One region of the Staphylococcus condimenti genome, then DNA from elsewhere that is predicted to be linked to it. Evidence: riboswitches for the same ligand, from Rfam matches in the RefSeq annotation. Region 1 holds a riboswitch; the other holds the start of a gene.

What was found. A riboswitch is a leader RNA that binds a small molecule or an ion and turns the genes downstream of it on or off. The one in region 1 is predicted to bind FMN.
Region 2: it holds a riboswitch for FMN, as region 1 does, so the genes downstream of both, A4G25_RS01890 (ECF transporter S component) here and ribD (bifunctional diaminohydroxyphosphoribosylaminopyrimidine deaminase/5-amino-6-(5-phosphoribosylamino)uracil reductase RibD) in region 1, are expected to answer to the same signal.

What each region holds. Positions count from the first base shown of each region.
Region 1 is NZ_CP015114.1:95,726-100,910, reverse strand. It holds gene A4G25_RS00665 (bifunctional 3,4-dihydroxy-2-butanone-4-phosphate synthase/GTP cyclohydrolase II) at 1-141, opposite strand, end outside; gene ribE (riboflavin synthase) at 157-789, opposite strand; gene ribD (bifunctional diaminohydroxyphosphoribosylaminopyrimidine deaminase/5-amino-6-(5-phosphoribosylamino)uracil reductase RibD) at 796-1,845, opposite strand; FMN riboswitch at 2,020-2,151, opposite strand; gene A4G25_RS00650 (FAD/NAD(P)-binding protein) at 2,251-3,732, opposite strand; gene sagB (peptidoglycan release complex glucosaminidase SagB) at 3,860-4,705, opposite strand; gene A4G25_RS00640 (hypothetical protein) at 5,024-5,185, opposite strand, start outside.
Region 2 is NZ_CP015114.1:355,039-360,223, forward strand. It holds gene scpB (SMC-Scp complex subunit ScpB) at 1-230, shown strand, start outside; gene A4G25_RS01875 (pseudouridine synthase) at 223-960, shown strand; gene A4G25_RS01880 (response regulator) at 1,270-1,989, shown strand; gene A4G25_RS01885 (ATP-binding protein) at 1,976-3,727, shown strand; FMN riboswitch at 3,834-3,966, shown strand; gene A4G25_RS01890 (ECF transporter S component) at 4,026-4,574, shown strand; gene A4G25_RS01895 (ferredoxin) at 4,715-4,963, opposite strand; gene A4G25_RS01900 (helix-turn-helix domain-containing protein) at 5,062-5,185, shown strand, end outside.

The DNA of each region.
Region 1 (5,185 bases):
GAAATTCACAGTATTATCATTCATATATTCAGTTACAGCTATCAAATCGCCTTCATTTTCACGATCTTCATTATCTACTACAATGACGCTGTTGCCATTTCTTAATTCTTCAACAGCAGATTCTATACTATCGAATATCATTTACATTCACTCCTCTTAAAATCCGAACTGACTTAATTTTTCTCTTGTTAATCCAGATTCATTTTTTGAAATTGCCTTTTGTACATACTTAAATAACATATCTGCTTCTAAATGAACTTTATCTCCAATTTTTTTCGTACTCAGAATCGTTGAACGTTTTGTTTCAGGAATTAAATGAATATCAAATTGACCCTCACCTAACCGGAAAATTGTCAAACTCACGCCATCTACAGTAATAGAACCTTGTTGGACCATTTGGTTCGTTAAATCTGGAGTGCATTGGATAGTGACAATGTTAGAATTTGCTGAAGGTTGAATCCGCTTAATTGTACCTACTTCATCAACATGTCCAAGAACAAAATGACCGCCAAAACGGCCCTGACTTGGCATTGCACGTTCTAAATTTACTTCACTGCCTTTACGCAGCTCAGAAAGATATGTTTTATTTTCAGTTCCTTTGATGACTTGAACATCAAATGTTTTTTCAGTAAAAGAAATTACAGTTAAGCAAGCACCATTTACGCTGATAGAATCACCGATATGGATATCTTCTAAAATATCATCACATTCAATTGTCAGACTCATGACATTTTGCTTAGAAGAAGTTTGAACAACTGTACCAACCTCTTCTACAATGCCGGTAAACATATTAAATCACTTCTTTCTTAGTGAAACTTTAATATTTTGATCGATGATTTCAGAATGGGCAATTTCAAATTGAGGGATTTTATCCAAAGAAAGTACTTCTTCTGTTTGATAGAATTGGTATTTCCCTGAACCTCCAATAACTTTCGGGGCGTAGTAAATAATAAGTGTTTGAACACACTCTGATTGGAGAAATTGTGAAGATACATTCGGTCCGGCTTCTACATAAAGTGAACCGATACCTTTATCATATAAATCACGTAAGATATTATGGATAGAACATTCTTCTAACTGAATAATCTTGATATTATCAGGATGTTCTTTATTTTGTAATGCTTTATTTTCTGTATACAACCAAACTGGCGTTAATCGGTCATGAAACATATTTTGTCTAAAACTTAAACGACCACTTCTATCTAATATCACTCGGATAGGTTGGCGTTCACCTTCTATTCTGACTGTTAAACTCGGGTTATCCACTTCTACTGTTCCTGCTCCTGTCAATATCGCATCATGACGTGCACGGTTTTTCAAAACATCTTGTTTTACATCTGGATTGGTAATCCATTGACTTTGACCAGCGTCCGTCGCTTGTTTACCATCCAAACTCACACTTACCTTTAATGTAACTTCTGGAATTTTAGAAACTTTAGCAGCAAAGAAATCTCTATACATTTTCTCTGCTTCAATATCATGCTGATATTCCACGTCAATGCCTGCTGATTTTAAAATCTCATCACCCGGCGAATCTAATGTAATATCTTTCATTGCATAAACCACTTTCGATATTCCAGCTTCAATTATCTTATTGACACAAGGCGGAGTTGAACCATAATGTGTACATGGTTCTAAAGAAACATAAATAGTACCGCCACGCGCTTGATCCCCTGCCATATCTAAAGCTTGGACCTCAGCATGCCGTTCACCCTGTTTCAAATGTGCACCGAGACCGACAATTCGGCCTTGATTGACAACAACAGAACCTACAGCAGGATTTACACCAGTTTGTCCTTCTGCCATTTTTGCCAGTTGTATTGCATTGTCTAAAAATCGATTCAAACAATCACCTCATTAAAAAACCCGCTGCCAACCAAAATTGGGCAACGGGAAAGAATTTATCATAGATTATTAATATTAGTAGTTGATTTAATAAAATTGCGTACTTAAATAAGCCGAATCAAATTAAACCTCACATATAAAATTAATAAATGAGTTTTATATTTAATGACGTCTTCATTCTTTCTCCCATCCAGACTTTACTGTCGGCTCTAGATTCTCACTAGATCAGCCATGTTCTATATAGAACACAGGTCGCAGGCTTAATTTACTGCCGGTTGGGAATTTCACCCTGCCCCGAAAGAATTTTTATGAAATTGTTTCTGAATCAATTCGAGTTATATAAAATCTTAACTCATGTTTTAATCATATCTTAAAATTATCAATCTTACAATAATAAAAACTTACTTATCGATTTTCTTGATGAAATGCATAGAGACTTTCAACAGCTTGAACAGACTGACGGACAATCATATTAACGCCATTTCGCGCTTGATTTATTCCATTTGTAATCTGGCCTATCGCAATCAAATGAGGTAACGTGCCGTGTCTTGGACTTATAACTTGATTCGTCTCCGGAACAATTTGAATACCGCCCATTGGATGCGCCTGTACAATCTGTCGATTCGCAATATCGACAATAAATCCATCATCATCATCCAAATCCTTTAGTTGCGTTCTTGGTCCAGTTGCATTAATAACCACATTATAATAATCTGGTTCATCTTGATCAGGATATTCAAAAACATATACTTCATTTTCATAACGAACATTTTCTAAATCTTTTTTGACCACCACATGCCCAGCTTCAATTTCTTCAATCAACAATCGTGCAGTTCGAGGCGGCATTGGATTAGAATTAGCTTTTAAAATCGGCATATATTTTTTCATAAATGCTTCTTGGTCTTGTAAACTCAAGCTATTCCAAATCCAATTCATATTTTCTTTTATAGTTTCAAGCAAACTTTGAAATACTCCTAATATTTCAGGATGAGATAAGTCATACTTTAAATCTTTAACTGGATCTCCTACTTTGCGATGGATTAATGCTTCTAGCGGTATATCATACGTTTCACATTCTTTTTCGAACAATCGAATCATAGATTCCAAAGGTACCACTCCAAAATGTGAACGTAAGATTTTATCAAAATTTTCTTTTGTAATATGTTTAAGTGTGATATCAATCATATTACCACGCACACTTGGAAATTCGCCGTGCCGACTCGTTGCAGTGATAGGTAAATTCGGATGATGTTTTACGACATATCGAATGACATCTAAACTTGATAATCCAGTGCCGATAATTGCGATATCATCTGTATCTTTAACATCATTCAAGGTTTCATATGTAGGGTACGGCGATTTAATATATCCCTTTAAACCTTTTAAATGATATGGATCATGATATGCCATCGTTCCTACTGTTAAAAAGACATAGTCATATTGTCTGCACGCTTCTTGTTGATGATTTGTACATACAAAATATTGTATTTTAGCATTTCTTTCAAAACCTTGTTCAAGATACATTTCAGTCGCTTTTTCAGTAATCAAATGAATATTGTCATATTCTCGGTCAAATTTTTCTAAGTAACTTTTCATGTAGTGACCAAAAACAAATCTAGGTAAATATGTAGCATTTTCAAACTTAAATTGATTTTGACTTTCATACCAGTTGAAAAACTCAGCTGCGTCATGAAAATTTAACGACATATCCTTACTTGGTAAATTAATAAGCAGTTGTGAACTATCATTTTGAAAAGGTACACCTTGCCCCATATTTTGCGGATCATCATATACATCGATGTCTAATTCTTTAAAATATGAATGAGACTCTAATTGACGCAGGATACTTACACCAGCTGTCCCCATCCCAATAATTGCAACGCGCATTTTAATACCTCCTCGTTTTTTTCATATTACTCTTCATGTTACTTACTATTATGCATTAAAAATAAATAAAGCGAAACAATTAAAACTGTTTTGTTTTAATTGTTTCGCCTTATTAAATTACCTTTATTTATTGATGTTGTTTATCGTCTTTATAGACAAACAGTTTAAAATACTTACCTTCAGTATTTATTTTTTTATAAAAATCTGCAATTAATGATGCATTGCTTTCTGCCCATTTAATATCAGTAGCATATTGATGCTCTCCTGGATTTTTTGGATTCCATCTCATACTGTACAGTGTATTTTGATCTGGATTAGATAAGAAATGAGAATGGATAAAGTCAGCCCCGCCGTCAATTGCTTTTTCAGGTGTATCCCAATTATGTTTTTTTGCATATTCTGCACCTGTTTTAATAGGATCTTTATCTAATGCACCAACACCATAGAAATTGTAATACTTCTTACCATCTATTTCGACACCTTTAGATAAATCACTTTTAACAGCACCAGTTTCTAAAATAGCATGTGAAATTAAGTATACCTCATTAACATGTCGTTTCTTAGCTGCTTTCATAAAATCATCAGTATGAGCAAGCAATGTCGGACGATCAGCCAACATACGCTTTATGCGATTTTCATCAATACCTTGATATTTTGATAAATCTAAGAATTGATATCTTTGCACTTTATCATTGATAAAGTTTTTACTATCCATCGCTTTTTTAATTTCCGTACCTGTTGCATCATGCCAAATATCATTTTTGTCTGATACTTGCTGGCTTGTATAGTTATCAATTTGTTTTTTAGCTGCTTTATCGAGTGTGACATCAAGATGTTCAACAGTCTCAACTTTCTTTACGTGTTTAAACAAAACCTGATCAGAAATCATCGAAAAGAAAATCCAGCCAGCTGCAGCTAAAATAACAAGCAACCCTATAATCGAAATAATAGAGCCCTTCTTATGCTTCGTCATAATTACACCTCTTAGGTCAAGTTGAATTATTAAATTATAAATTTTGTTAGTATATTTTATCTCTATATTAAGTATAAAATATTTCAAACTCTCTATTCATTATCTTATCATATCTTAGTGGGTGTCATGGCTTTGAAGTCAGAATGTAATATTGTTGTATTCTCTGCCTAATATTTTGATATTTTCAGTAATATTTTTAATGGCATTTCTCATTTTAAGATTAAAATAACCTGTTTAACACAGCATATTACTGTCATAAACAGGTTACTTTTATTTTCTATTATTTTAACAGTATCAACAATTTGAATATATTATTAATTACTCAGGACGTTTATAATCCATCATGATAAAACTTGCTGCTTCTGACTTATTTTTATAATAATAGCGATTTAAATCAATTGTTCCTTCAATTGTTCCATCACGATACATCATTTCATTAGTCATATTATTTATCATTACAAAATCCGAGCAATCTTTAAT
Region 2 (5,185 bases), 260 kb from region 1:
TACGTGGCATAAATTCAGATGGTGCAGCTAAAACATTGATTGCGAGAGGATTAGTTGAAGCTAAAGTTGAAGATAATTCTCGCAGTCAGCAACTTTATACAACCCCTTTATTCTTAAATGTTTTTGGTATGACAAATTTGGATGAACTTCCAACAACAGAAGAAGAGGAAGAAGAAATCGAATCATTTTTCAATAATCTGATTAACCAAAAAGGAGATAATAATGAGTAAAGAATTAGAAAGATTACAAAAAAGAATTGCAAATAGCGGTTATACTTCAAGAAGAAAAGCAGAAACTTTAATTGTTGAAGGCAAAGTTAAAGTTAACGGTGAAACTGTTACAGAATTAGGTACGAAAGTTAAAGCATCAGACAATGTAGAAGTTGAAGGCGTTAAACTTGAACAAGAAGACAAATTATACATTTTGTTTTATAAACCAGCGCAAGTCATCACGAGTGTTTCTGATGATAGAGGTCGAACAGTTGTAACTGATTACTTTGATGACTTAGAAACTCGTATTTATCCAGTTGGAAGATTAGATTACGATACGTCAGGGCTTTTATTATTAACAAATGATGGAGAATTTACTAATTTAATGACGCATCCTAGATATAAAATCAAGAAAAAATATGTTGCTAAATTAAAAGGGTATTTGATGAGAGATGAAGTAAAAGCTCTAGAAAAAGGCGTTCAATTAGAAGATGGGAAAACCGGTCCAGCTGAAGTTAAAATTAAAAACCAAAATAAAGAAAAAAACACAACTGTTGTAGAGATTACAATCTCAGAAGGAAGAAATCGACAAGTAAGACGTATGTTCGAACATTTTGGTCACGAGGTATCAAAATTATCTCGGATTGAACTTGCAGATTTCCTTACACTTAAAGGACTAAATGCGGGAGAAGGTCGTGTGCTGACACCGCATGAAGTGAAAAAGCTTAGAAACTTAGCGGAAAACGGCTAATAGATTCATAAAAACAATGTGCTTATTGGGGCATTTAAATATATTATGAAAATAAAGCAGCCGATAAGTTTCAATTATCTTGTTGATATATGCTTATGATATAATATATATTGAAGTGAAAAGTCATTTGTTATAAAGTAGCTAAATAAAATTGGCGCCTAAACAATGATACAGTCAAATCTTAATTATCCAATAAAAATAAAAGATATGAACAAATAAATTCATACTAGATACCCAAATTATGTATCTACTTTATTTGTTGAGTCATATCAATACTTTTGGATACTCACATGGGAGGTAACAATAATTATGACAAAAATACTTGTCGTTGATGATGAAGAAAGAATTCGAAGACTGCTTAAATTATATTTAGAAAGAGAATCTTTTGATATCGAAGAAGCTCAAGACGGCAAAGAAGCATTAGATAAGGCATTAAATACTGATTATGCTTGTATCTTACTAGATTTAATGCTTCCTGAACTAGATGGTATTGAAGTTGCAAACCGTTTGAGAGAATACAAAGACACACCAATTATAATGCTAACAGCAAAAGGCGAAGAAACGAATCGCGTAGAAGGATTCGAATCAGGTGCAGATGATTATATTGTCAAACCTTTCTCACCACGTGAGGTAGTCTTGCGAGTTAAAGCATTACTTAGACGCACTTTAACAGCAACTTCAGAACAAAATGAACCTCACGCAAGAGACTTGATTGAATTTAAACACCTTGTCATTGATAATGATGCACATCGTGTACTTGCAGATGGCACTCAGGTCAATTTAACACCTAAAGAATATGAACTTTTAATATTCTTAGCCAAAACACCTAACAAAGTTTTTGATCGTGAACAATTATTAAAAGATGTTTGGCATTATGAATTCTACGGTGACTTGCGTACTGTAGATACTCATGTTAAACGTCTAAGAGAAAAGCTGAACCGCGTATCTTCTGATGCAGCACATATGATACAAACCGTGTGGGGTGTAGGCTATAAATTTGAGGTCAACAATAATGATGCAACGACTTAATAGTGTTGTCATAAAACTGTGGTTAACTATAATTCTTATAGTAACGACAGTTTTAATTTTACTAAGTGCAGCCTTAATTACTTTTATTCAAAACTATTATACGCAAGATACTGAGCAATCTTTAATAAAAGATGCTAAACGAATTAGCATGTTACTTGAAGAATCAGACAATAAGTCATTAGCTATTAAACATAGTAAAGCTTTAATTGAAGATCCGAGTGGTTTAATCATCATGAAAAATAAGAATGATGAATATTATAATTCTCACTCTAAGTTAAAAAATGAAATGATGAATGTTATTACTAAAAACCCGAAATATCAAAAAGTATTTACTAATAATAAAAAAACATCACAGCACATTAAATTAAAAGTCGATGGGAAAGTCAGAACATACGTATTACTTGGCTATCCGACAAAAATTGATACAAATAACCCCCATGGTGCTGTATTCATTTATCAAGACCTTAAAAGTATAGATGATACAAATAATGTCATTACTATTATTATTTTAGTAACAGCTGTAATTTTCTTAATTATTACCACTGTTTTTGCATTCTTTTTATCATCACGAATTACAAAACCGCTTCGCCAATTACGCACGCAAGCTCTAAATCTTTCTGAAGGTGACTATTCACAAGTCAATGATATCAATTCAAAAGATGAAATAGGAGAACTAGCACATTCCTTCAATATAATGAGTAGTGATATACAAAGACATATTGATGAAATATCAGCTTCTAAAAATATCAGAGACAGCCTAATCAATTCGATGGTAGAAGGCGTGTTAGGTATCAACGAAAAAAGAGAAATTATTCTTTCTAATGAAATGGCAAAAAAAATGGCTGAACAGCTTCGAACTACTAAAAAAGAACAATTTACTGACCAAATGGATCGCACATTCAAAGAAAAAGAAATTCAATTCCAAGACTACGAAGTGAATAATCGATTTTATGTCGTTATCATGAGTTACATCGAACAATTTCAGCCGAATCAAAGCGGTGTTGTAGCGATTATTCGAGACATGACCAATGAACATCAATTGGATCAAATGAAAAAAGATTTCATAGCTAATGTATCTCATGAATTACGTACACCAATTGCTTTATTACAAGGTTATACAGAATCAATTGTTGATGGGGTTGTTTCAGAACCTGATGAAATCAGAGATTCACTTTCAATTGTACTGGACGAAACGCAGCGTTTAAATCGTCTCGTAAATGAATTATTAAATGTAGCGAGAATGGACGCAGAAGGCCTATCAGTTAATAAAGAAGTACAACCTATTGATGATTTGTTAGAGCGTATGCAATTGAAATATCGACAACAAGCTGAAGATTTACAAATTGATATTAAATTAGCACCTGATACATCTGGTCAACTTTGGTATTACGATACAGATAGAATGGAGCAAGTATTAACAAATTTAGTGGACAATGCTTCTCGTTATACTTCACCGGGAGACGCGATTACTATCAGTGCTTCAGAATCTGATAAATACGACATTTTGTATGTAGCAGATACAGGCAGCGGCATTGCACCTGAGCATATTGATTTAGTATTCGATAGATTTTATAAAGTAGATGCTTCTCGAAAACGTGGTAAAGAGGGAACAGGATTAGGACTCTTTATTTGTCGCATGATTATTGAAGCACAAGGTGGAACGATTGACTTAAAAAGCCGTTTAGGTGAAGGGACTACATTTATAATTAAATTGCCTAAGCCGCCAAAAAATAATTAATACTATTTTTAAAGCATCCATTTTACTGGATGCTTTTTTTAAGCAATCGAATTGAATGATTGTATCTAATCCGATATAATAGATAAGAAAATAAAATAATAATGAAATTCATCTTCGGGGTCGGGTGAAAGTCCCAACCGGCAGTAAATTAAGCCTGCGACCTGTATTTATATTATAAATATGGCTGATCTAGTGAGATTCTAGAGCCGACAGTATAGTCTGGATGGGAGAAGATGGAGGGTTTATTTGTTGTGCTTAAATTCCTCCTATTCGCGTAAGATGAATGGAAGGAGTATTTATGAATCAACAAAAAAACAAACGCTTAATCATTATAAGTATGATGAGTGCAATCGCGTTTATTTTGATGTTTATCAAATTTCCGCTGCCATTTTTACCACCATACTTAACATTGGACTTTAGTGATGTTCCAGCATTGCTTGCAACATTTCTATTTGGACCAGTGGCAGGAGTTATTGTAGAACTTATTAAAAATTTACTTAACTTCCTTTTCAATATGGGGGATCCAATCGGACCTGTAGCAAACTTTTCAGCTGCAGTCAGTTTTTTACTTACTGCGTTTTATGTAAGTAAATTAATTAAAGGCAAATGGAACTTAGTTATCGGCTTAATTGCAGGCACTTTAGTTATGACTCTAATATTGAGCATTTTAAACTACTTTGTTCTATTACCTTTATACGGAATGATTATGAATCTTTCAGATGTAGTGAAAAATTTAAAAATAATTATAGTATCAGGTATTATCCCATTCAACATTATAAAAGGAATTGCAGTATCAGCTATTTTCCTTTTACTATATAAACGACTAAAAAAAGCATTAAGTTATTAATATTCAGAAACCCAGAAATTTGAAAAATAATTTCTGGGTTTTTAATTAAAAAAGAGACCAAAACAAGCAATATGTTTTGATCTCTTCCATTCAATCTATAATTAGCGAAGAATACTAACTGAATTGACGATTGACTATCATTATTCGAATTTTAGTGCATCTCCATCAAAAGGTTCATCTGCTATTTTAATAGAATCAGTAGGGCAACCTTCCAGTGCATCTTCCATGTCTTCATATAATTCTTCAGGTACTTCAGCGGTACCTTCATTATCATCAAGAATCACGTATGCAATGCCTTCATCGTCGTAGTCATAAATATCTGGAGCTGCTGCACCGCAAGCACCACATGCAATACATGTATCCATATCTACAATCGTATATTTAGCCAATTTTACTTCGCCTCCTTTTATAAAAATGCTACACTTATAACGTAATTTTTATTTTAACACCAGAAATTCTTTTTTCAATACAACAGATTATTAAGGTGATGATTGACTTGAAAGAAATAATTCAATACATAAAAACAAATGCTTATCATTATAAAACTGATAAAAGTCTTTATAATATAATCGTTGGTGCTAAAACTCATCAAACTTATTTTGATGCATGTA